DNA from 2 places in the Lysinibacillus sp. NPDC086135 genome. Region 2 is predicted to be linked to the other one. Evidence: riboswitches for the same ligand, from Rfam matches in the RefSeq annotation. Region 2 holds a riboswitch; the other holds the start of a gene.
What was found. Region 2 has a riboswitch for FMN ahead of ACIPKN_RS09550 (ECF transporter S component). Riboswitches for the same ligand answer to the same signal wherever they lie in the genome.
Positions count from the first base shown of each region.

Region 1: linked by a shared signal. The riboswitch ahead of ribE (riboflavin synthase) and the one ahead of ACIPKN_RS09550 (ECF transporter S component) in region 2 are both predicted to bind FMN.

Region 1 is NZ_JBIVCA010000017.1:108,185-120,411, reverse strand. It holds gene ACIPKN_RS20220 (YibE/F family protein) at 1-818, opposite strand, end outside; gene ACIPKN_RS20215 (SDR family NAD(P)-dependent oxidoreductase) at 1,184-1,762, shown strand; FMN riboswitch at 1,961-2,086, shown strand; FMN riboswitch at 2,212-2,337, shown strand; gene ribE (riboflavin synthase) at 2,479-3,117, shown strand; partial or broken gene ribB (3,4-dihydroxy-2-butanone-4-phosphate synthase) at 3,253-3,846, shown strand; gene ribH (6,7-dimethyl-8-ribityllumazine synthase) at 3,898-4,365, shown strand; gene ACIPKN_RS20195 (spore germination protein) at 4,549-5,994, shown strand; gene ACIPKN_RS20190 (carcinine hydrolase/isopenicillin-N N-acyltransferase family protein) at 6,364-6,564, shown strand; gene ACIPKN_RS20185 (hypothetical protein) at 6,549-6,734, shown strand; gene ACIPKN_RS20180 (ATP-binding protein) at 7,253-8,557, shown strand; gene ACIPKN_RS20175 (hypothetical protein) at 8,660-8,797, opposite strand; gene ACIPKN_RS20170 (histidine phosphatase family protein) at 8,957-9,520, shown strand; gene ACIPKN_RS20165 (GNAT family N-acetyltransferase) at 9,541-10,389, shown strand; gene ACIPKN_RS20160 (DUF2829 domain-containing protein) at 10,739-10,960, shown strand; gene ACIPKN_RS20155 (3-oxoacyl-ACP reductase) at 11,016-11,771, shown strand; gene ACIPKN_RS20150 (QueT transporter family protein) at 11,924-12,227, shown strand, end outside.
Region 2 is NZ_JBIVCA010000005.1:179,035-191,261, forward strand. It holds gene ACIPKN_RS09540 (SH3 domain-containing protein) at 1-1,503, opposite strand, end outside; gene ACIPKN_RS09545 (hypothetical protein) at 1,946-2,152, opposite strand; gene ACIPKN_RS09550 (ECF transporter S component) at 2,540-3,124, opposite strand; FMN riboswitch at 3,347-3,544, opposite strand; gene ACIPKN_RS09555 (RNA polymerase subunit sigma) at 3,797-5,095, opposite strand; gene sigX (RNA polymerase sigma factor SigX) at 5,092-5,625, opposite strand; gene ACIPKN_RS09565 (ATP-binding protein) at 5,703-7,484, opposite strand; gene ACIPKN_RS09570 (response regulator transcription factor) at 7,477-8,193, opposite strand; gene ccsB (c-type cytochrome biogenesis protein CcsB) at 8,358-9,545, opposite strand; gene resB (cytochrome c biogenesis protein ResB) at 9,542-11,206, opposite strand; gene resA (thiol-disulfide oxidoreductase ResA) at 11,220-11,753, opposite strand; gene ACIPKN_RS09590 (pseudouridine synthase) at 12,081-12,227, opposite strand, start outside.

The DNA of each region.
Region 1 (12,227 bases), on a different contig from region 2:
GAAGCCATTGTGATGGAGACGTCCATTACAGCTCCTAGTGCTCCAATAAATAACCCAGCCATAAAAATCACTCGATATGGGCGCGTTAAAAATTGCATTTCTTCATATCGAAGTCCGTTCTCGTTTGTGATCCACAGAACTAAAGCGCTAATCAATAGCGAAATAAATGTTCCGATAAGTGTTGCAACAATCCCTGCATATGTTTTCTCATTCAAGCCGTTAATGAGAATTAAAGAAATGACCGTAAATAAAAGAACACATACCCCGCTAATAAATATCAAATTTATATTGGAATATATATATAAATCTAAAGCGTAGGATAATACAAGAGAATTTACAATTAAACTGATGATTGAAAATAACCCTTGTCTTTTACCAACAATCAGCAAAGCAACAATAAAAATCCACGCCACTATCAAGACAAACTGATCACGTTTCACGTCTAAAATAGCCCCAGTTAAATCTCCATTTTTGTTTGTATTTGCTTTAATAGAAACAAATAATTTATTTCCAACATGGTACTCTTGATCAAAGGCTCCAGATGCTGAATACTCATTGGTAAAATGAATAAGCTTACCTTTTTTTTCACCATTTTTTAATACAGCTGTAATTTGCTGAATATATAAATGATCTTCATTTTCATACATATCGATAACAGGGTTTGATTCTTGTAATTCCGTTTTTATAACTTCTGCAATTGGACGGTCATAAAATGCTTCGTTGTGATAAACGAAAAAAACAGAAGCGATAAAGCAAATTGCGATAAATGTATAAAATATACCTTTGTTAAAGGATTTTTTTTTCAAGATGTTTTGCAATAATAAAACCTCCAATGTGAGAAGGGAATCTAATCATATTCGTTGCGTTCATTGTTAACGTTGACAAGAACAATGACTCACAATATCACTATTATTTTTTAATGTCAAGCAGATAAAAAAATGCCATTATACAGTAACGTGCTAAATGACAAGAGGTTCCTTAATTATAGAGTTGCTTCTAATATGGCTTTTATTATTCTAAGTTAGTTATTGCTTAATTAAACTACTGTTATTTATTAATGTAAGTTTAGTAATGCAAGGGTGAAAATCAATGAATATTTCTTATAGAGAAATATTATGTCGGAAAGTTGCCATTATTACAGAAGAGATTGGGGTGTGTTCCTATTGAAGGGATATTCGTTCTAGTGGATGTTTCTAAAGTAGAGGATGTTCACAATTACGTACAGCAAGCTATAAACACGTATGGCCGTATCGATGTATTATTCAATAACGCTGGCATCATTCAAAAGTTTGCACCATTTACAACGGTTGAATTAGAAGAATACGATCGTTATATGGATATCAATGTAAAAGGTATTTTCCTAGGTATGAAATATGTCATTCCAGTAATGGAAAAACAGGGCAAAGGGGCAATTATAAATACTGCTTCATCTGCAGGTATTCGTCTAGAGCACAGTATTGCTGTATACTCCGCGAGTAAACATGCAGGTATTGGTTTAACGAAAGGTGCAGCAATCGAGTATGCAAATAAAGGTGTTCGTGTTAATGCTGTGTGTCCAGGTGGTATCGTTACACCATTATTCCATAGTGTTGGTGAAACGCTTGAAAAAACAGGATACGTACCAGAAGAAATGGCACGTGTACGCATGGGACGCCATGGTGAACCAGAAGAAGTAGCAGAAGTGGTCCTATTCTTAGCTTCAGATAAAGCAAGCTTCATGGCTGGTACTGTTGTCTCTGTTGATGGTAGTTTAACTGTATAATTTATTGCCTTTTTAAACAGTTACGCCTTTGGTCTTTTATAATGACCAAAGGCGATGGCTGTATTATCTTCATTTCAAGAGAAAACCCAACGTCAGTACAAATTTACGAAAGCGAAATTAGTTAGAGAAAAATTTTTTATTAAGAATTATCTGGATAATAAAATAAAATAGTGTTATCGTAAGAAATAGCTAAATAAAAATATCCTTCAGGGTAGGGTGAAATTCCCAATCGGCGGTGATGAAGAAATTCAAAGTCCGTGAGCGCAAGCTGATTTGGTGCAAATCCAAAACCGACAGTTATAGTCTGGATGGGAGAAGGGTAAAAGTGTGAGCTTTTTAAATTCGCTTGAGTTTATAAGGTTTGTTTGAGTATGCTTTTATGTTAACTACTTCCCATTTTATAGTCGGGAAGTAGTTTTTGTTTTATTTGGCTAAAAAATTGAATAGCAGTAGTTCTTCGGGGTAGGGTGAAATTCCCAATCGGCGGTGATGAAGAAATTCAAAGTCCGTGAGCGCAAGCTGATTTGGTGCAAATCCAAAACCGACAGTGACAGTCTGGATGGGAGAAGAACGATGAGATGACAGCCTATGGAAAAAAATTATATCCATGAGGTTTATTTGTTGACGTCTTATGTAGATAAACTCCCAAACCCCTTTTATTTAAGGGGTTTTTTGTTTGAACGGAAATTATTAAATGAATGAAAGTAGGTGAAAAAATGTTTACAGGAATTGTTGAGGATATTGGTACCGTAAAAACCATGCAAAGCGATCGTCAAAGTATGAAAATTACCGTTATTTCAAAGAAAATGGTAGAGGACGTAAAGCTCGGAGACAGTATAGCGGTCAATGGTGTTTGTTTAACAGTGATATATTTTAATGAACAAGAGCTAACGATGGATGTAATGCCTGAAACAGTGAGCGCAACAAATTTACAGCAGCTCGCAGTTGGAGATCCGGTAAATTTAGAGCGCGCTATGTCAGCTAATGGACGTTTCGGTGGTCATTTTGTATCCGGACATGTAGACGGGGTAGGGAAAATAGTGCGTAAGCGACCATTAGCAAATGCAGTCTATATTGATATTGAACTATCGAAGGGGTTAACGAGCTACTGTATGCCAAAGGGCTCCATCACAATTGACGGAACGAGTCTAACACTTTTTCATGTCGAGAAAAACGGTATCACAGTATCACTGATACCTCACACATACAAGGAAACTATTTTAGGTATGAAAAAAATTGGTGATCTCGTCAATATAGAAACCGATTTAGTTGGAAAATACATTTTGCATCAACTTAAGCGTGGACAGGAACCACCAACCATCTCAAGAGACTTCTTAGCAAAAAACGGATTTTGACTTCTTTCAGCAATTATTTTTGTAGCGACAGGTACAGAAGTCCAAACATCTGCTTTAAAGAAGTTAAAGATTCCTGACGCAATTATGCCGAGGCATAATGGATATAATACATTTTACGAACTGGAGGTGGCGATATTGCTACATTCAATTGATGAAGCAATAGAGGATTTAAAACAAGGGAAGATGATCATTGTAGTAGATGACGAGGACCGAGAAAACGAAGGGGACTTACTCGCACTTGCGGAATTTATGACCCCAGAAACAATTAACTTTATGGCGACCTATGGAAGAGGTCTTATTTGTACGCCGATTTCACAGGATCTTGCACAAAAATTAGCATTAAAGCCTATGGTTAGTATTAATACAGATAATCATCAAACGGCATTTACCGTTAGTATAGATCATGTAGATACAACGACTGGAATTAGTGCCTTTGAACGGGCAATGACTATACAAAAAATGCTAGAACCACAAGCGAAAGCTGCGGATTTTCGTAGACCCGGTCATGTATTCCCGTTAATTGCAAAGGAAAATGGTGTATTAGAGCGTAGAGGACATACAGAAGCTACAATTGATTTGGCCAAGCTATGTCATAGTATTCCTGCGGGCATTATTTGTGAAATTATGGGGGACAATGGCAAAATGCTACGCTTTAATGACCTTGTTAAATATGCAGCGCTACATCATTTAAAAATGATTTCCATAGAAGCATTGGCCACTTATCGTCGTCAACAAATAATGGAAGAAAATAAAATGTCTATATAAAAGGAGAAAAGAACAATGGGTAAAACATTTGAAGCACAATTAATTGGTACGGATTTAAAAATAGCAGTAGTAGTTGGTCGTTTCAACGAATTTATTACAAGCAAATTATTAGACGGTGCATTAGATGGTTTAAAGCGTCATGGTGTGGATGAGAATTCTATCGATGTAGCATGGGTTCCTGGTGCATTTGAAGTTCCATTCATTGCAAAACAGTTAGCCGAAACAAAGAAATATGATGCAATAATTGGATTAGGTACAGTAATCCGTGGCTCAACAACACATTATGATTATGTATGTAATGAATCAGCAAAAGGAATTGCTAATGTATCACTAACTACAAATGTACCTGTTATTTTTGGCATTGTTACTACAGAAAGTATTGAACAAGCGATTGAGCGCGCAGGGACTAAATCAGGAAATAAAGGCTATGATGCAGCAATGTCTGCTATTGAAATGGCAAATTTAAAGAAGATGATTGGATAAGTTTTTCTAATAATAGTATGAAAATTTCGTAGGTGAATTATTCTGAAAAAGCATTAGAACATTAAAGTTTTCTTGAATATTTTTTTAGACCATGGGGAAAATAGCCGTAAGTGTATTTGTGTTATTACTCATAAATGTACTAATTAGGAGCTGGCTCAGTAGGAGATGAGGGATATTTCTTCAATGCAACAAGAATTAAATTTGAAATCTTTGAAGTCACTATTTCAACGCTCTGCTGATGTAATATTCCAAGAATATTTATTTCAGCAACATAAAGTACATTTGATAAAATGTGAAGGGATGATGGATGAGCGGTTACTCCAGACTGTTATTGTACAACGAGTACAATCATTATTTACTGGAAAATCGGAGGAATTGTTAGAGGAACATATACAAAATAATTTACACATTCCCCATCTTCAAAGAATAACAAGTAAAGATGATGCGATGACTAGAGTCTATAAAGGGCATGTTTTACTATATTTTGAAAATCTGAATTTGTTGTATTCGAGTTATATCGCAAAAAAACCAAATCGGGAGCCTAAAGAAACAACTCTTGAATTAGTTGTCAGAGGTCCGAGAGATGATTTTATTGAGGATGTTTTTATTAATATTGCTTTAATACGAAAACGATTACCTACCAATTCATTAAATGTAGAAACATTTGAACTTGGTAAACGCTCCAAAACAACTGTAGCTGTACTTTATTTTGAAGATGTCGTCAATCAAAAGATGCTTGAGAAATTGAAATTACAGCTGCAGCAAATTGATACGGATATTGTATTTAGTGGGGATTTATTAATGGAAAGAATTGAACAAAGTACTAAAATTATACCAAGACATGATTATACTGGACGCCCTGATTATGCTGTGCAAGCTTTAAGTAGAGGGCGCATTATCATCATAGTTGATGGTGTATCATATGCCGTTATTACACCTACAAATTCAATGTTACTCTTTAAATCCGGTGAGGATAATGAGTATCCGATTATTATAAGTTCTATGGAGCGTATACTACGAATAATAGCTATTTTAATAAGTGTACTTTTACCAGGTTTTTGGCTTGCACTTACAACCTACCATCAAGAGCAATTGCCATTCATTCTATTGGCAACAGTTGTTGAGTCAAGAACGGGTCTCCCATTTCCAACAATTCTTGAAACATTAATGATGCTTTTTATGTTTGAATTATTTCGAGAAGCAAATATACATTTACCCAATGTTATTAGTGGTTCCATAAGTGTTGTTGGGGGGTTAATTATAGGAGATGCAGCCATTAAATCGGGTGTTACGAGCCCCTCCATGATTGTAGTTATCGCTACTTCCAGTATAGCAGCCTATACACTTATCAATCAGTCTATCGTAACAGCAATGAGTATTCTCAGGATTATCATCATTTTAGCATCTGCCTTTTTTGGGTTATTTGGATTCTTCATTTCGGTGTTCTTCATACTTCTATATACTGCGAATATACGAGTATTAGGTGTTCCATTCTTAAATATGGGCGCAGATTTAGATTGGCAGGAGATAAAAAGATCTTTATTTCGCTTATCTCCAGCAGGTTATCGTACGCGACCTAAATTTTTAAATGTACAGGATAAGACAAAGACATCGAGTAGGAAAAAATAAATATTTAAAATGTAGAGATCGGGCTTTTATAGGCCTGATCTTTTTATGTCTTATTTCACTTGACCTTTTATTAGGTAAGGAGAGAAAAGTAATGAGATCTTATGAAGAATTAATCGTAGAAGTTATAAATCTAAGGGGCAAATTGGGCTTTCGGCAAGGTAAAGAACTACTGTCAACTTGTCATCCACTACAGTATGAATCTCTGAACAAATGGCAATACAACTACTACGATTTCATTCCCCTAGTCTTTTGCAAAAAATGGAAGGTGGATTAGCTCAAACGCCGAATTCAGTCATTGATATGTATAGTGGCTATAATATTACCTTTCCAGAAATGGGCTGTACATCTTTGGTATAAGACGGAAATTATATTAGAGACTATGATTTTAGACCAACATTATATGATGGAAGACTTGTATTTTCTCATCCAATAAATGGATATGCAAGTGTTGGATTTAGCCAACAAATTATCGGTAGACTTGATGGGATGAATGAGTGTGGGTTAGTTGTTGGTCTACATTTTGTCAACAATGAGTACCGTGGTGGGGGGCTTTATTGCTTCAACGATTGATCCGAATATTATTAGAACAATGTAAAAATATTGAAGAAGCACTTATTGTTACAATTCAAGCAACGAGTATGAAAGAGAAAAATAAGAAAAATATTCAGGGTCTGTCAATCTTAGGAGAGGACGCAGAACTGTTACAATTTCTTTTAAAGATTATTTGGACGAAGCGCTAACGCTTCCTAAAAGGTTAAAAGGTTGGATTGATCTAAACGATGGAATGGACTAAGTAAAATATAATAAAGGGGGCATGATAAAAGTTTGTTCTGCTTTTTAGTTTACTTTCTAGGGAAGGATTATTAAACTAATGGTTGCGACTAGAAGGGTGTTTCGCTCGAAAAATAAAAATTGTTTTAGAATTTTATCAGTTCCTGACAGACTTCTCCAACATCAATATGGGAAGGAGATAGCCCAAAAGTAAGTGGCGATAATTGGGTTGGGAATAGTCAAAACTTGCTTGGGATGATAAGATAGAACGAATATTGTTATTTAGAGAGGCGAAAAATCCGGAATCTTATGTATTTACAAAAAGTCGATTCCTGACGTCATTATGCAGAGGTATAATTGAACAACTATAAAAAAGAAGTTTACTTGATGTTAACTTCGGCTAACGATTTTTGTATTTGATGCGAAAGCCAAGCCCAACTAAATTAAGGCATTATTCATGTCTATAGATGAGGAAGTACCAGTTTGTATGAAAACACGAAAAATAAAACTAATTTTACTACTATCAACTATCTTATTAATATTGTTTACCAGTTTAAACATCTTTACATCCTACATAAAAATGAAAAAGACAGTTGAAGAGTCAATAGCTAACCAAAGTCTCGAAGCGGCTAGTTCTATTGCATCTTCAATTGATGTAGAAGCGTACAAACAATTTTTAGATAACCCTGTGAAAAACAATTATTATTGGCAATTAAGAAATTACTTAAATGATGCAAGAGTAAAAATAGGTGCCTTATTTGTTTATACATTAGAGATTGAGAATCCAAAGGTATCCAAAGCAATGATTATGGGTTTACCACCTGAATTTAAAGGCTTTGATATCGGAATGTACTGTACAGTACCCGAGATGCAAGTGCAAAGAGCTTATAAAGGAGAAACATTTGTAACAGAAGTAATATCAGATCCTGTATACGGGTCTTACTTAACTGTTGGTGCACCGGTCAAAGATAAAGCAGGGAAGAATATTGCATACATAGGCATTGATATTAGTGCAGACACATTAAATGGCATCAAGGGAAAAGTGATCAAAGACAATCTTTTTATCTTTATTTTTAATGGTTTACTCATTTTAATCGTTATCTGCTCTGTTTTCTTCTTACAGAGATGGTATCAAAAAGAAGTAGCGGAGGAAGTTGGAGCGACAGAAGATACATATCAAGCAGAAATTAAAACTTTAATCACTTCCGTGTCCTCTTTAAGACATGATTTCACAAATCATATACAAGTGTTACATGGATTTCTGCAATTAGACAAACCTGATCAGGCCAAACAATATTTATCTTCACTATCCAAAGAGGTTCAGGCTATTAAGTCACTCAAATTAAATATTGATCATCCTGGCTTGGCGATATTATTACAAACGAAAAAACTAACTGCACAAAATCATAATATTGATATGGTTTTTTCAGTCTCACAGGATGCATTTAATAAAATTAAAACAACGGATTTAATCAAAATCTTGTCGAATTTAATAGATAATGCGATTGATGCGGCAAATGAATTACCGGAAGAGCAACGAAAAATTACAATTTGCTGTAAAGCTGATGATAAGCAATATGAATTTAAGGTTACAAATACCGGACCAAATATTGTAGAGGCAGGGCAAATATTCAAGCAAGGATTTTCCACTAAAAAGACAAAAAGTGGAAAAATAAGAGGGCAAGGCTTGTTTATTGTGAATGAAATTGTTAATAAGTACGACGGTCAAATTTCTATCGATTCATCAAAACATTTAGAGACAACAGCAATAATTACCATTCCAATAAAGTAAATTTCTAAACTTCATAAAATTTTTAAAATCAAGCGTTAAAGTAATGCAAATAAAGCCGTCGGATTGGACGGCTTTATTTGCAATTATTATACGCCCGCATTTCTAAGCAACGCTCTCTAAATAGTTTTTATATTCCTCACTCATCTTTGATAAAAATTCAGTAGTTGCTTTTATCGATTCTACTCCTTCTAGCCGTGTTCCTAACTCATCTGCCATCCGTTTTAAAAATATAAGCTTCAAACTTAGCATAATCCTCGAACTGCTCCAAGCTCTTTGTTGACTAAATTAGCTGCTCTACTGGTGAAGTAACTCGCGCTTTTTTAACTTTCATTTTTACATTTTTTAAGCGATTCATTTCATATATTATTAATAATCAAAATGGTACTCTATTAGGAGGAGATGAAATATTTGGATAAATCAATCCTTTCTTTATTGAAAAAGGGTGGATTCGTTTTGTATGCGAGGCATGGCCAAGCAACTGTCGGGGTAGATCAGACAAATTTAAATTTTCAAGATTGCTATACGCAAAGAAATTTGTCTGAAGTTGGGCGAAGGGAGGCAATTTACTTTGGACAAATGCTTCGCTATTATCAAATCCCGATCAGTTCACCGATTGTCGCAAGTCCTTTTTGTCGTACAATTGAAACGGCACAGCTCGCATTTCCATATGCCTATATCCAAATTGATCCAATCGGGTATGAAATTTATAAATTGGGTGGAAACATACCTATCGTTGAAAAAACAAATATATTATCAAATCTGCAATCGATGTTAGAAAGAAAGCCACCACAGGGTACGAATCAAGTGATCGTTGCCCACAGCTTTCCTGAAGGTGTTGGGTTAGGGAATATTTCTAATATGGGAATGGTTATTGTTAGGCCAAAAGGTCCTGGAAATGGGTATGAAATAATAAAAAAATTAACTTTAGAAGATTTACCACTTTTAGGTAGTGGCTCTAATTAAGCTAGGGATGGGAGAAAAGCATGGAAATAAAAACAGTTTCACAGTGCACTTTAGCGGAAGTTTTAAAAGCTTGGAATAAAGGCTTTGAGGGATATTTTGTTCAAATAGAAATGAATGAAGAGATGTTTTTAAATCGACTCGTTAAAGAAGGATTATCGCCAGAGCTTTCAATTGTCGCATTTGATCGAAATAATCCTGTAGGTATTGTATTAAATGGCTTTAGAGAAATGGATGGTAAGAAAATCGCTTGGAATGGTGGAACAGGTATCTCTCCCGACTATCGCGGTCAAGGTGTTTCTCGTGTTTTAATGGAAGAAACAAACGCCATCTATGAAAGAGAGAATGTGGAAGTTGCAACGCTTGAAGCTATAAAAGAGAATAAAGTAGCAATTGCGTTATATGAGAAGCATGGCTATACAATTACAAATAAATTGCTATTTTTAAGTGGCGAATATGAAGCAAAAGTAGAGGAACAAGCCGCAATTCATGTGGAAACTATTCGGCCAGAGCAGCTTCCTTATTTATTTTTTTATCAGGAAGATGTTCCTTGGCAATGTAGCTGGCAAAGTAATAAACAAGGTGAAGCTAAAGTTTTTTTCAACGAGAATAATGAAGCGATTGGTTATATGTTATATAAAATAGTATGGTATATGGATGGAGCAATCGATCACATAGTGCTTTATCAATTAGTGTTATTGGAAAAAGGCAAGGTAGAACATATACCGCACTTTATCGCAAGCATTACAAATCACAAAGTAAATTTAGCTACAGTTAACTTTTTAGCAAGCAATCCAGCGGCAAGCTATTTGATGGAAAATGGGCTAGAGGTAAAGACAGAACAAGTGCAAATGAAGAAGAAAATGGATTGATATAAGGTGAGTAGAGAAAATTACGGAAGGCTTGAAATATCAAAGTTTAGCTCTAAGTTGATGAATTTAAATTAAACTCGAATTGTTTCAAGTAGTTATAGCCTATGGTGAATATCACAGAATCGGAATGGAGTTCTTATATAAGGTGTTGCCAAAAATCATTGCGTCTATGCACTAACGGCTAACTGACCTACTTCACGCTGGCCTAAGCGCAAAGCCGATTCCGGACGCTTTGTTGATCTGTTGCGGACAGCTACAATTATGCCGAGGCAAAATTGATTAGGTTGTCAACATTTGAGATTTCCAGTATACTAATCCGATAAAGAAAGTAAATAAAGGATGAATTTAAATGACGTTTGAAGAGATATTACCACGCTTAAAAGCGGGAGAAAAAGTAATTCGTAAAGGATGGGGCGGTGCTGAATTATATGTAAAGCTTGTTGGACAAAGCGAACATGATGGCGAGGCTTTGAATCCTTATTTTTTAATTAATGTACGTGGTGAGGGCTATACAATGTTCACACCAACAGTCTGTGATTTATTAGCGGAAGATTGGGTAATTGTCAATTAATCGAAAGAGCCATCTCAAATGAGGTGGTTTCTTTGTTTTTTGAGGAGAGATATGTATGAAGTTTGAAGAATATCACGGTAAAACGGTATTTGTAACGGGGGCTGCTTCAGGTATTGGTCAAGCCCAAGCTATTGCATTTTTAGAAAATGGGGCGAGTGTATTCGGGTTTGATTTAGATGAGCAAGGGTTAGAAAGTCTACATCATCAATATCCTGAACAATTTGCCTATAAAGTAGGCAGTGTATGCAATAAGGACGATGTAGAGCAAGCATTTGAAGCGGCGCTTTCAATATTTAAACATGTAGATATTTTATTAAATACCGCAGGCGTATTAGATGGCTTTGCTAAAACGCTTGATACAGATGAGGCGCTTTGGGATAAAATTATGAATACCAATGTAAAAGGTACTTATTTTGTGACAAATACGATATTACCCCATATGGTTAAACGAAAATCAGGCACAATCGTTAATATGGCATCTATCGCTGGGCTTGTTGCTGGCGGTGGGGGCGCAGCGTATACAGCATCTAAACATGCAATTGTCGGCTATACGAAGCAGTTAGACTTAGATTATTGCCGTGAAGGAATTCGTGCCAATGCCATTGCACCTGGAGCCATTCAAACACCGATGAACAAAGCAGATTTTGAAGGTGATGGTACGATCGCAAAATGGGTCGCCGATGAAACGCCTGCTGGACGCTGGGCCCAACCAAGTGAAGTGGCGAGTTTAACACTTTATTTGGCTAGTCCATCAGCTGATTATATACACGGTGCAATTATACCGATTGATGGCGGTTGGCTTACTAAATAGTATTGTTCAATCGTAAATTGTTCTGCTATAATACGCAAGTAAGCAAAATTCAGCTTGCACTGCGGCACTTCAGATAGGGCGAAAAGCTCTCTTCCTTTGGCCGTAGTTATTACTAAAATAGCGGATATGCTATTTTACAAAGGAGAATAAAATTGCATACATCTATTGTAAAAGATTCCAGCCGTGCTTCTGTAACCGAACTTACAAAGACGGCACTTGTTGCAGCTTTATATGTGGCTGTAACAGTTTTATTGTCAGTCATTAGTTTTGGGGCAGTTCAACTACGTTTGTCGGAAATGTTTAACTACCTAGCCCTATATAACAAGCGCTATGTATTAGCCGTGACTCTAGGAGTAGTACTCGCAAATTTCATGTCACCAACGTGGGTATTAGATGTACCTATTGGTGGAATTGCGACATTTCTAGTTTTAATTCTTTGCCGCAGAGTAACGAAAA
Region 2 (12,227 bases):
TATTTGCTCGTAACGGTGGAAGAATGCTACTGTGTGCGCTCTTGTTAGAGAATCATTTGGTTTAAACTCTTCATTTGTTTTAGTAGTTGTTAAACCATTATCACGAAGGAATTTAATAGCTTCTGACTGAGATACAGTCTTACCATAATGCATTGAAGCTAAGATACGAGCGAAGTTACCCCGTGTGATATCCTTACCTGCAATGGCTTGTTTGGATGCTGTGTTTGCACCTAGAACTGGTAGAGAGTATTTTGTAGCCAGTTGGTAGTTTACGTCACCATACCATGTAGTATTAGCTTTCGTTGAAGCTAGTTCTGATGGTTTGAAGTAACGGAATAGGATAGTTAACATTTGGTTTTCCGTTAAGTTAGTGTACGGTTTAAGTAAGTTTTCGTACTTGCCTGTTGATGGGTTTTTCACGTTTGGGTATCCACTGATGATACCGATGTTGACTGCCCACTTAAAATCCTCAGCCCAGTATTGGTTTGCATTGTAATCAGCAAACTTTGATACATCAACGTTTCCCGTTGTTGGCGGTGTTACTGGAGGTGTTGGGGTTGGGGTTGAAGCTGAGTAGTTTAAATAACTTGATGCCACATACCCCTCTGTCCCGTCATTTCTTTTCACAGGATACCAAACAAAATGGTTTTTCTTCGTTGATACTTCTTCATATTCAAAAGGTCCCGTAATGGTAACAATTTCACCTTCACGTAAAGTACCCATAGAAGGACTATCCTTAGTAGGTCTTGTCCTAACTGTTACATTAGTTGTTGCACTAACTTTCTGATTTGTTTTAAAAAAATACTTTGATTTTGTTAATGGTAAATCAAAAGGATAGTTCATCGCTGAAAATTTAATATTTTCCTTGCTGTTTGAATCATATTGAAAATGTTCGCGTAAAAAAGGCAGCTCTGTTAAGTCTATTAATTCCAATTTCTCAATAATTCGGAGAATTCTTTCTTGATAGGCATTTGCATTTCTTTCACCAGTTGCTTGGACAATTGGACTATTTACTGGCTTAGTACCGTTATAAGCCATGATAGCGAAGTACCAATGTTCCAATACATCTCTTTCCCCACCGTTGATGCTAGGCAAATCCTTCCGCTTAAACATATTATCTAGAGTCTTTACACCAGCTTGAATATTATAGACAATATCGCTTTTTAGTCTATCTTGATTGTAGCCAGCTTGATTTGTAATTTGCATAATGCCAATTCCATTATCAGCTGTCACAATCGCTTCACCATTACTATCGAAATGACGCCAATTTCCACTTTCACCTTCCGCTATTGCCTTCACAATTTCAGGTGGAACATCATAACTCAGTGCTGTTTCGGTTAACAAACAGTTCATTGTGGAATAATCAGGGTTTACATTCGATGCCGAATCATACTCACATGTATTTGCAATATTATTAGCTAATACATTTTTATCTATGTTTATAGATAGAGAGAGGGTACCAATGGCAATAACACTAATCAATGGTTTCAATATCTTTTTCATATGTGATTATTACACTTCCTTTCATATTTTTTAAAGTTAAAAGATTCAAATATATGTTATCATAAACCCAATATTTGAGATAGGGGTAATAGTCAATCTTTCCTTCATTTAACACTTTTGAGCGATAAATAATAGCTCCAACATATATTGTTTAATTTTAATTCGGTGAAAAGTTTGTAAATAGTGATTGTTGGATTTTTACTTTTTTTCGCGAAATAGGTAAGCTTCCTAAAGTCCCTTGAAACAAGCCCAAGCAAAATCTATCAACTCTTACAAGCTCGTTAAATGGCTCTGTAAGCTTGCTACGATTGTTGTTGTAAGCTGACTCAAAGTTGAAACAATTGAGTTACTTTGGAATCTAAAAGCAACATACCAAAATGTCACCTTCGCACTTTAGTGGTATATAAAAAGAGGGAGGAATTACCTTCCCTTATGTATGATTTTATAGGTATTGCTCTTTAGCAAAAGAACCATCTTTCTTCGAAACCTTTCTATCAACCTCAATCAAACCTGCTAGTTCTAAATTCTGAATCAATGCACGAATTCTTCTCTCTTTAAAACCAACAACGTCAATAATCTCATTGTTGAATACAGTTGCAGGAGCATAACCAAACATCTTGCTACGATATTTCAGATAACAGTAAATCAAAAACCCATCAACCCCGATTTCATCACACAATACACAACGAGTAAATTCAAATACACTTATAGGTAATGTATCATCCCTTGAGAACATTAGACCTTCTTTTCCCTTTCGATTGTATTGTAGAAGTGGTTTCTTACATGTATATCGCCCACTATATCTTTTAAAAAATTCCTTCGATTGAGATTCGTCAATATCATCTGATAATTGTGTTACCTTAATACCATCTTTCCCTGTTAGGTCAGTGTATATTGCTTAAATTCTGTAACTCTTTCTCATCTAAAAAATCTGCAATTGCAAATTTAAGCAACAAAAAAACACCTCCTAGACTTTAACAGTCCAATAAGGTGTCATTACTTGAACACTATCCTAAATCATACTTTATTCTCGAAATTAACTCATATACATGGAACGCTGATGATGAATCCATTTACGCATTGTTGTGAATAGTAATGCCATGATGATGGTAATTAAAATACCTTTCACAATGTTAAATGGCAAAATACCAGCTACGATCATTTTATATAGTGAATCACCTACAACAGGCTCCATACCTAAAAAGTAAGTGTACATAGGTAAAAACACAACATAGTTAAGAATGCTCATTCCTACTGCCATTACAATTGTTCCAACAGCTAAACCTCCGATAAGGCCTTTAACTGTTTTGGAGCGATTAAACACAAAGCTCACTGGTAGAATAAATAAAATACCTGTTGCAAAGTTCGCAATATGTCCTACCGGTACTCCCGTTGGCGTGCCTGAGAAAACCCAGTCCAACACATTTTTAAATAATTCTACTAAAATACCGGCTATAGGTCCCATAGTAATCGCCGCTAGTAATGCTGGCATATCACTGAAGTCCACTTCCAAAAACGCTGGAAACGGCGGAATCGGGAAATTAAAAAGCATTAATAAAAACGAAATACTGCTCAGCATGCCAATCGTAATATACGATTGAAGTTTAACATTTTTCTTCATAGAAAACTCTCTCCTCTTTGCTGATTCAATCTCGCAAGAAGAAAGGTTACGACCTAATCGATCATCATCATGAAAAAACCCTTATGCAAAAGAGCATAAGGGAGAATAGGCAAGATTAAAAAACGCCATTAATTAACTATTTTCTGAGCATACGCTGCGTGAAATCACATCGAAAAAACGCTCGTACATAGTTAAATTCATAACAATGAATGACGATCGTACCTCCATCTTCTCCCATCCAGACTTTAACTGTCGGCCTTGGAATTGCACCAAGTCAGCCATGCAAAAAATCATTTGCACAGGTCGCGGGCTGAAGAGCCTTTCGTAAATCATGCGAGCTAATATGTCTTAAAGGAAACATTAGCGATTTACAACTCTATTACCGCCGGTCGGGATTTTCACCCTGCCCCGAAGATGAATCATTATTTTTTTGTTTCATAGCCTTACTATAATGAATTATTAGAGAAAAGTAAATAGCTTTGCTTAAAAAAATCCGATTAAACTTGTATGCTTTAATCACGTAAAAGTAGCTTAAGTCCATATTCATCTCATTCTAGAGGTGAGAGACACTTCTGTACAGGACGCTTTGCTTTCGCTACAAAAAAAATAATAGAGCATTCATGCACATATAGCGGCGAGAATGCTCCAAATATTTATTTGTTGTTAGGCTGTTTATGGCATATATCGTTTATTGGCTCCTACAGGCTTTGGCAAGAATTTCTTTAAATCAAATCCCTCCCAGCTTTCCTGTACAACATTGTCTAGACGTATTTGTTGATCAAAACTTGCAGCAGTAAGCATCATAGCTTCTATCATTTGAGTTGCCCGAACAGTATCCATGGTCGTTAAATCAAGCGGCTCATCAAATATAACAATAACACCTTCTGCTACTTCTTTCACAGTGTATGTTAAATTTTCCGGTACAACTGGAACGTATACATCATCATTTTTATTTCGCATAACGGTAAGCGCTTCTGTTACAGTGGAAAAAGTTTTACGAGTATCGGGTGATAAATATTCAGCTCCATTTTCATCTTTATATAAATAATAATTAAAATGATTTGAGCTTGTTAAGACCATAGGCTTACTTGACTCTTCATCCTTAGAAAATTTGTAGGCTGTACCATCAGAATTTTCAAACTCAACATCTTTATACTCTGAATCTGAGAATGTATCCTGTAAAGTGTCTAAATATTCATTCGTATCTGCTGAAGCAACATCATAATCATTTTTCTTCGGCAATACATGAACTAGTTTATCGCCCTTCTCCTTTAATTCTCCTTTATATGGATGATAGTTAGTAAAACCATTTGCTTTCTCATCAATTTGCGGCGCATACTTTTCATACATTTGTAATGTTGTAGGCTTTTTCTTCGGAAAATCAGTAGCAACTCGTTCATTTGGAATGATATACGTCATCGGTACGCTATTCTTATCACGATTTGCCAAACCAATATGAAACACTACTGCATCTGTTAAATCTTCCTCATAAACAGATGATCGTAGAGACATGATCCTTGAATGTTCTGCTACGATGTTGTTGGATTCCATCATCTTATCGTGGTTGACAGAGCTTTTCGCTACATGACTGTCTGGCGATGTTGAATATTGAGAGGTTTCAGGCGCATTAGCCTGGTCTATTTTTGCATCATTATGATTTAGCAACGTCGAGCTTGTAAATACTGTTAAAGCGAAAACTGCTGCAACACTCATAAAGATCGGCCATTTATGAACTTTCTTCTTTGTTGCTGTCTCTGTACTTTCTTGTTGTGTAACATGTTGTTGCTCTTGTGATATTATTTCATCATCTATTGGTTGTTGTATAGCTCCTTGAAGATGGGTATTATCCTGCAAGCGAGCATCTGTCAGTAATCGATTTAATATTTCTTCTTTCGAACGGCGGTCAGAAAGCTTAGGGGCATTATTTAATAGATGCTCAAGTTGGTCATCATCAAATTGGTTATGTGTCATTGCCATTTCGCCTCCTGTTCTCTAACCTGTTGTAGCTGTTGCCTTAAAAATTTAATAGCACGGTGCTGAGTAGTTTTTACCTTCGCTTCTGTCCAATCTAGTATTTGTGCAGTTTCTGCAATCGATAAATCTTGAAAGTAGCGCATAATAATGACCATTTTTTGATCACCAGTACAGTGTTCAAGCGCTGATTGTACCTGTATAAATTCATCACTGGCCTGCAGCACGTCTTCCGGTGATGGTGTGGTTGAATGCAGCTGTTCCGTTTCCCAATCAAAAAAATCAAGTGAATGTTTTTGGCGTACAGCCTGCTTTCTAAAATGATCAATAGCGACATTTTTAGCAATAGCAAAAAGCCAAGTCTTTTCGCTACTATTTCCTGCGAATTGATCATATGAGCGCAATACACGAACATAAACCTCATGCGCTAAATCCTCAGCAAGTGTACGGTTTTTTACTAAATAAATAAGAAACTGGAACACATCTTGATGATATGCATCGTATAATCGATGGAACACGGAGTCATTCAAAGCACTCCACCCCCGTTCTCTTTATATTTGTCGTCTAAATGTCCACAGAAGTTACATCCAATTAATACCACTCTTTATTAGTATGAATCAAAAGGTAAATAAAAGGTGAAGGTAGTCCCCTCTTTCAGCACACTATCTACCATAATATTGCCTGAATGTGCCTTGACAATATTTCTAGCAATAGCTAAACCTAGGCCAGTTCCGCCTTTAGAACGTGTACGCGCCTTGTCTGCTTTATAGAAACGTTCAAAGACATATGGTAAGTCCTCTTGAGGAATACCATGCCCTGTATCCTGGACAGATATTTTGGCAAAGGTTGGCTCCTGCTCAACCTTCACTGTTACTGACCCTTCATCAGTATGACGGAGAGCATTATCAACTAAATTCGTTAATACTTGTTCAATTCGATCCTCATCTATACTAATCGAAGCTTCGTCATTAAATTCACTGTCAAATATTAGACGAACATGTTTCTCTTTTGCAACCTGTGCAAATTTTTGAGTAATACGTTCAAATGTTGAATTAATTGGGAGCTCATCCTTGTACAGCGTCATATGCCCCGATTCCATACGCGCAAGGTCTAATAAATCTGTTACGAGACGGCCCATACGTTTCGATTCATCATAAATAATTTTTGTAATCTCATTACGTTCTTCTTGATCCTGTATAAAATCATCATCCATTAGAGCCTCTGAATAACCTTGGAGCATCGAAATTGGCGTCCGTAGCTCATGAGACACATTGGCAATAAAGTCTGAACGCAGTTTTTCTAAACGATGCTGTTCCGTCATATCACGAATAACCGCAACCGCTCCACGTATCGATTCCTCACTATAAAGAGGGCTAATCGTAAACGTATAGTAACTTCCATCCATCTCAATTTCTTCTTCAAGCTTATCCTCAAACATCAATACATGATCGAGCATATGATAAAGCTCTGGCGGAATTGGTTTCGCACTTTGTGACCCCTTAGTAACAAACCATTTTTGCATTAAACGGTCCGCTGGTGGATTACTTAATAATATTGTACGGTCACGATTAAATGTAATAACTGCGTCTGTCATCGATGTTAATATATTGGAAAGCTGTTCATTTTCTTGATTGATCACTTCTAGATTGTGTTTCAATTGACGCCCCATTTGATTAAAGGCAACTGCAAGCTGGCCAATTTCATCATTTTGTGTAGTCGGCATCTTCGCTTCAAAATTCCCTTTAGAAATTTCAAACGCCAGCTCACGCATTTTACGTAATGGTGACGTAATACGTGATGAAAGGAAAAACGCAAAAAATGTCGTCAATACAAAGGCTATGAAAGCTGATAGAAAGACAATTTTCGTCGTCTCTTTCGATGTTTTATGCAGCGCATCTGGACTTTGATAAATAAAGACAGCTCCGTGCACAGCATTTTCCACATTTAGCGGGAAACCAAGCACAACATACGATTCCAATTTTTCTTCGTCCGTGGAAGAGGGCATCATCATTTCCTTAATAATCGGTTTATCTGATTGAAAAACTTCTTGGAACGATTTATTGGCTAAAATCATATCCTGTATTTCTTTTTTATTGACACCTTCCTGCATAGCGAAAGAAACTCTATCATGGTTAATAGCAATAAGTGCATTTGTACTTTCAGGTAAAATATCTTTTAATAATTCCGAAGTCGACTCTGCTGTTTCATTATCATCTACTATACTTGCAACTGTTGCTGCAGTTTGACGCAAGGAGCTTTCTGCTTGTTGCATATGGTAATTTTGAAGAAACTCAAGCATTAAAACCGTGAAAACAAACAATACAAATGAAACGAGAAGCAATATGGTTACCCATAGCTTCCCGACAACACTATTCCATATTCTATTCATTGACAACCTCAAATTTGTAGCCAACGCCCCATACAGTAACAATCATTTTTGCAGCGTTTTCAGATACACGGTTGAGCTTTTCGCGTAAACGTTTTACATGTGTGTCAACTGTACGTAAGTCGCCAAAGAAATCATAATGCCAAACTTCTTTTAGTAATTGTTCACGGTCAAATACTTTGTCTGGTGATTTAGCTAGGAAATAAAGCAATTCATACTCTTTAGGCGTTAAATTTACTTCAATACCCTCTGCTGTTACACGGTGAGCATCATGATCGATCATTAAATGTTGGAAGACAACTAAATCTTTTGAAGAAGAAGCATTTGTCGAAGGTGAGAATGCTTGTGAACGACGTAATATAGCCTTCACACGTAACACAACCTCACGAGGACTAAATGGTTTTACAATATAATCATCTGCTCCAAGCTCAAAGCCTTGTACACGATTCGCTTCCTCGCCTTTTGCAGTTAATAAAATAATTGGTGTTGCTGCTCGTTCACGGATTTCCGCACAAACTTCAAGTCCGTCTTTTTCAGGCATCATAATATCTAATAAAATACAGTGATACTCTTTTTCCAAAGATTTTTCGATCGCTTGTTCACCATTTTCTGCCTCGTCAACAAGGTACCCTTCTCGCTCTAAATACATTTTTAATAAGCGTCGAATACGATCCTCGTCATCTACTACTAATACTGAAATATTTTCTGACACTTTCACGATCCCTCTCTTCTAATCTTTCTCTACCTTCTATTGTACATGGTACAGCACATATTGAAAAGAAAAGAAAAGAAAGCCTTCTTGCCACAGCAAGAAGGCCTCTTCTTTCCAATACTAGCGACGTAAAAAATTTCATATGTGCTCAAAATCAACTTAGTCTATGCTGATGCGTATGAGTGTAAACCTGCAAGAATCAAGTTAACAGCAATTAAGTTGAATAAGATAATTCCAAAACCAATTAATGCTAACCATGCAGATTTTTCACCTTCCCAGCCTTTCGATAAACGTAAGTGTAGGAATGCTGCATAGAATAACCATGTAATAAGTGCCCATACTTCCTTCGGATCCCATCCCCAGAAACGACTCCACGAAAGTTGTGCCCAAATCATTGCAAAGATTAAAGCACCTAACGTAAATACTGGGAAGCCAATTAATACTGAACGATAACCAATTTCATCAACTAATTGTAAATTTACTCGTTTGACAAAAGGTTGGAAAATCGCACTAATTCGACGTCGTGCAATTAATCGAATCAATAAGTATAAAACAGACCCTACTAATAATGACCACACAACCGATGTTAATTTCTTCGCATTAATGAGCGGAGGCATTTCTACTAACGGAGACATGCCATGTTCTTCAACCGCCTTATATTCATTCATACCAAATAGTGGCGGCATTTTGTATTCAATTTGACGTCCATTACCCTCTTTATCAACATAAGTATATGTTGAATCGTAACCCATCAAACTAAAAACAGATGTAGCAATTACGAAACCAACGACTACAACAAGGAAGAACATTACCGATTCTAACCAGAAACGTTGTTTAGAAGGTTTCTTTAAATCAACTACTTTTAATAAATAAATTAGTCCTGCTACCGCACTAATTGCTAAAAGTGATTGCCCTAAAGCAGCTGTAATAACATGTATTGTTAACCAGTAACTTTGTAAAGATGGCATTAAAGGAGTTACTTCTTTCGGGAACATCGCCGCATAGGCAATTATTAATAACGCCACAGGTAATGCTACTAAGCCCAGAGCCGTCACGCGATAAATAAAATAAATCAAAACGAATGCCCCAACAATGAACATTCCAAACGCAGTCGTAAATTCAAACATATTACTAACAGGTGCATGCCCTGCATAAATCCAACGAGTGATAAAATAACCAAGCTGCGAAAGTAGACCTATAATCGTGACAACAATTGCAACCTTACCCCATTTTTCGGTATTTTTGCCTGTTGCATTCGATTGCTTTATCGAACCACCAAATAAAAAAGTCGCAACTAGGTAGGCTATGAATGCTACAAATAATAGGTTTCTACTTATGTCAATCAAACTCATAAGGTGTTGTCACCTTCCTTTTCCTTTGTGGATTTCTTGACATCTTCTGACGCATCTAACTGATCTTCATATGGTGGTAGACCAGCAAATGTAGTGACTGTATCTAAATCCTTTTTCATACTGAACATATTTTTATTCACATGGGCAGCCATCAACACTCGGCCATCAGGCTCCACCTGCAACCATAAACGTCGGTGGTTCCAATACGAGCCAATTACTACACCAATCATGAAAATAATACCGCCGACAAATAAAATTGGTATCGTACTATCCTTACGAATTGTAAAGTTTGATGAATTACGCGTCTCTACTCCTGTGAATTTCATTCTATATTTGTTTTCACCAAGTGGTTCAAAAGGCGGCTTCCTAATTTCTACAAAGCTTACTTCACCTTTTGGAGTTTCTGGTGTTGTCATTTTAAATATAAATGCTGGATTATTTGGTATTGATGTTTGTGTTTGTGGTTCACCATCTTTAAAACCAGAAAAATCTGGTGTATACACAAGAATCTGTACTGAAGAACCATTTCCTAAATCATATTCTTTTTTAGGATTCGTTAAATCAATTTCAATTTGTCCTAGTGAATCTTCTTCATTTGCTTTATTCACTAAATTAAAATTCATCTGTCTCAACTCATTGAGGCGATAATTCATTTGATACAGTGCAAAACTGTTTTCTTTTAACGGATGATTGACACGAATAGAGTAATCTCTCAATTTTTTAAGATTGTCTGTATCTCCAGGAAGAGCTCCGTCGGGTTGTTTGTATAATGTGATGTCTGTTTGATAGTTTTTCGCCATAGCATTGACACCTTGGTTTGATTGCTCGTCCTGTGGCTTATTGTCATGGGTTTCCAAAATAAATTTATTATTTTTAATAAAATAGCCGTCCATCCCTGGTATAGCTCGTGTCTCACCTTCACGGATCCAAATCGTCTCATCCACATAAAAACCAGGTACTAAGCGCAGCATAACACCTGCTAAAAAGATAATGAGACCGACATGATTTATGTATGGGCCATATCGAGCAAAACGGCCGCGCTCTGCTAGCAATGCACTTCCATCACGACGAACGCGATATTTTAAGTCAGTCATTTTTTGCTCAACTTTATCTAGCGTTTCTTCAGGGTTTGGCACTTGTCCTTCCGCAACGATACGTTGACGCTTCATGAAACTTTCATGACGTTTAACGCGTTGATTTTTTAGAGACTTGTGTAATGGTAAACCACGGTCTAAACTCGCAACAATAATGGAAATCGCAAGCATGCCCACTAAAATTTGGAACCACCAAGTGCTATACAAATTAGAAAGTCCTAAATTATTATAGAGTTTGCCCAACAAACCATACACTTTCTCATAATACTCTGCTTTACTAGGTTCAGGGGCATTAACATACATCGCTTGCGGTAGTATTGTTCCAATTGACGCTGCGACTAACGTTATAATAATAAGGGCAATCCCGACTTTTACATTCGAGAAGAAATTCCAAATTTTATCGACAATTGTTGTGTTATACGTTTTTGAGCGAATCGCCATTCCGTCGTAGCGCATATCAACAACTTTTGTTTGTTTAACTTCCTCAGTTAAAGGACGACCACATTTCTCACAAAGCTTCGTGCCATATGGGTTACTATGACCACAAGCACAAATAATGTTTTCCATAGTCATTTACTCCTTATTTTGGCTTCACTAATTCCATGTACGAAGCAATTTTTCCTTCCTCTATTTCACCAGTAATAATTTTGACTACTTTACCATCTGGATCAATAACAAGAGTTGCAGGTAAATTACCTACATTGTAGGTAGTACTAACGCTTTTCGTTTTGTCAATAACTACTGGGAACGTTAATTCATGTCTATCGACAAAATTCTGTACTTCAAAATCTGTTTGCGCAAGATTGACCGACAATGTTTGTACCCCCTGATCTTTAAAGGCTTGATACTGACGATTTATTGCAGGCATTTCCCTTTCACACGGCCCACAAAAAGTTGCCCAGAAGTTCAAAAATACTCCCTGCCCTTTATAATCAGACAGCTTATGTTTTTCACCGTTTAAATCTACTAACGTGAAGTCTGGTGCTTTAGAGCCCACTGCTATTAACTCTACTTTATCCTTTGTTGCTGTTCCGTATACCGTGTAACCAATTGCTAAGACTAAGATTGCCAAAATAATGGTACGAATGACGAGACGTTTTTTCTTTTTCTCCAAGTTAATAAACCCCCTATCAATTTACGGCTTAGAGTAACTACAACTAACGCTAAGCTTTTCATACAAACATCCATATGTATAGATTTTACCGTCTAATTTTCAGCATTTACATGTTCACTCGTGCGTCAAACACCACCTCACAAAAAGTGGAAACGATTTCATCAGGATGCAACTTATCTAGGTTAGCTATTCTCACCTATTATAGCAAAATGAAACAGAAACGCTTAGCTAATAATTATGAATGATTTATGAACGATTTCACTAATAAGAAAGTGAATACATTGCTATTACACATAGAAGTATCACTTTCTCATAGAAAATGCGGATTTATCCGATTTTTCCTGTCTCCGCTAACACGCGCAATTGCTTCACTTCATGCTTTGTTAATTCACGATATTCCCCCGGAGCTAGCCCAAATAAATCTAAAAAGGCAAAGCGTTCACGTTTTAGTTTAACTACTGGAGTACCGATCGC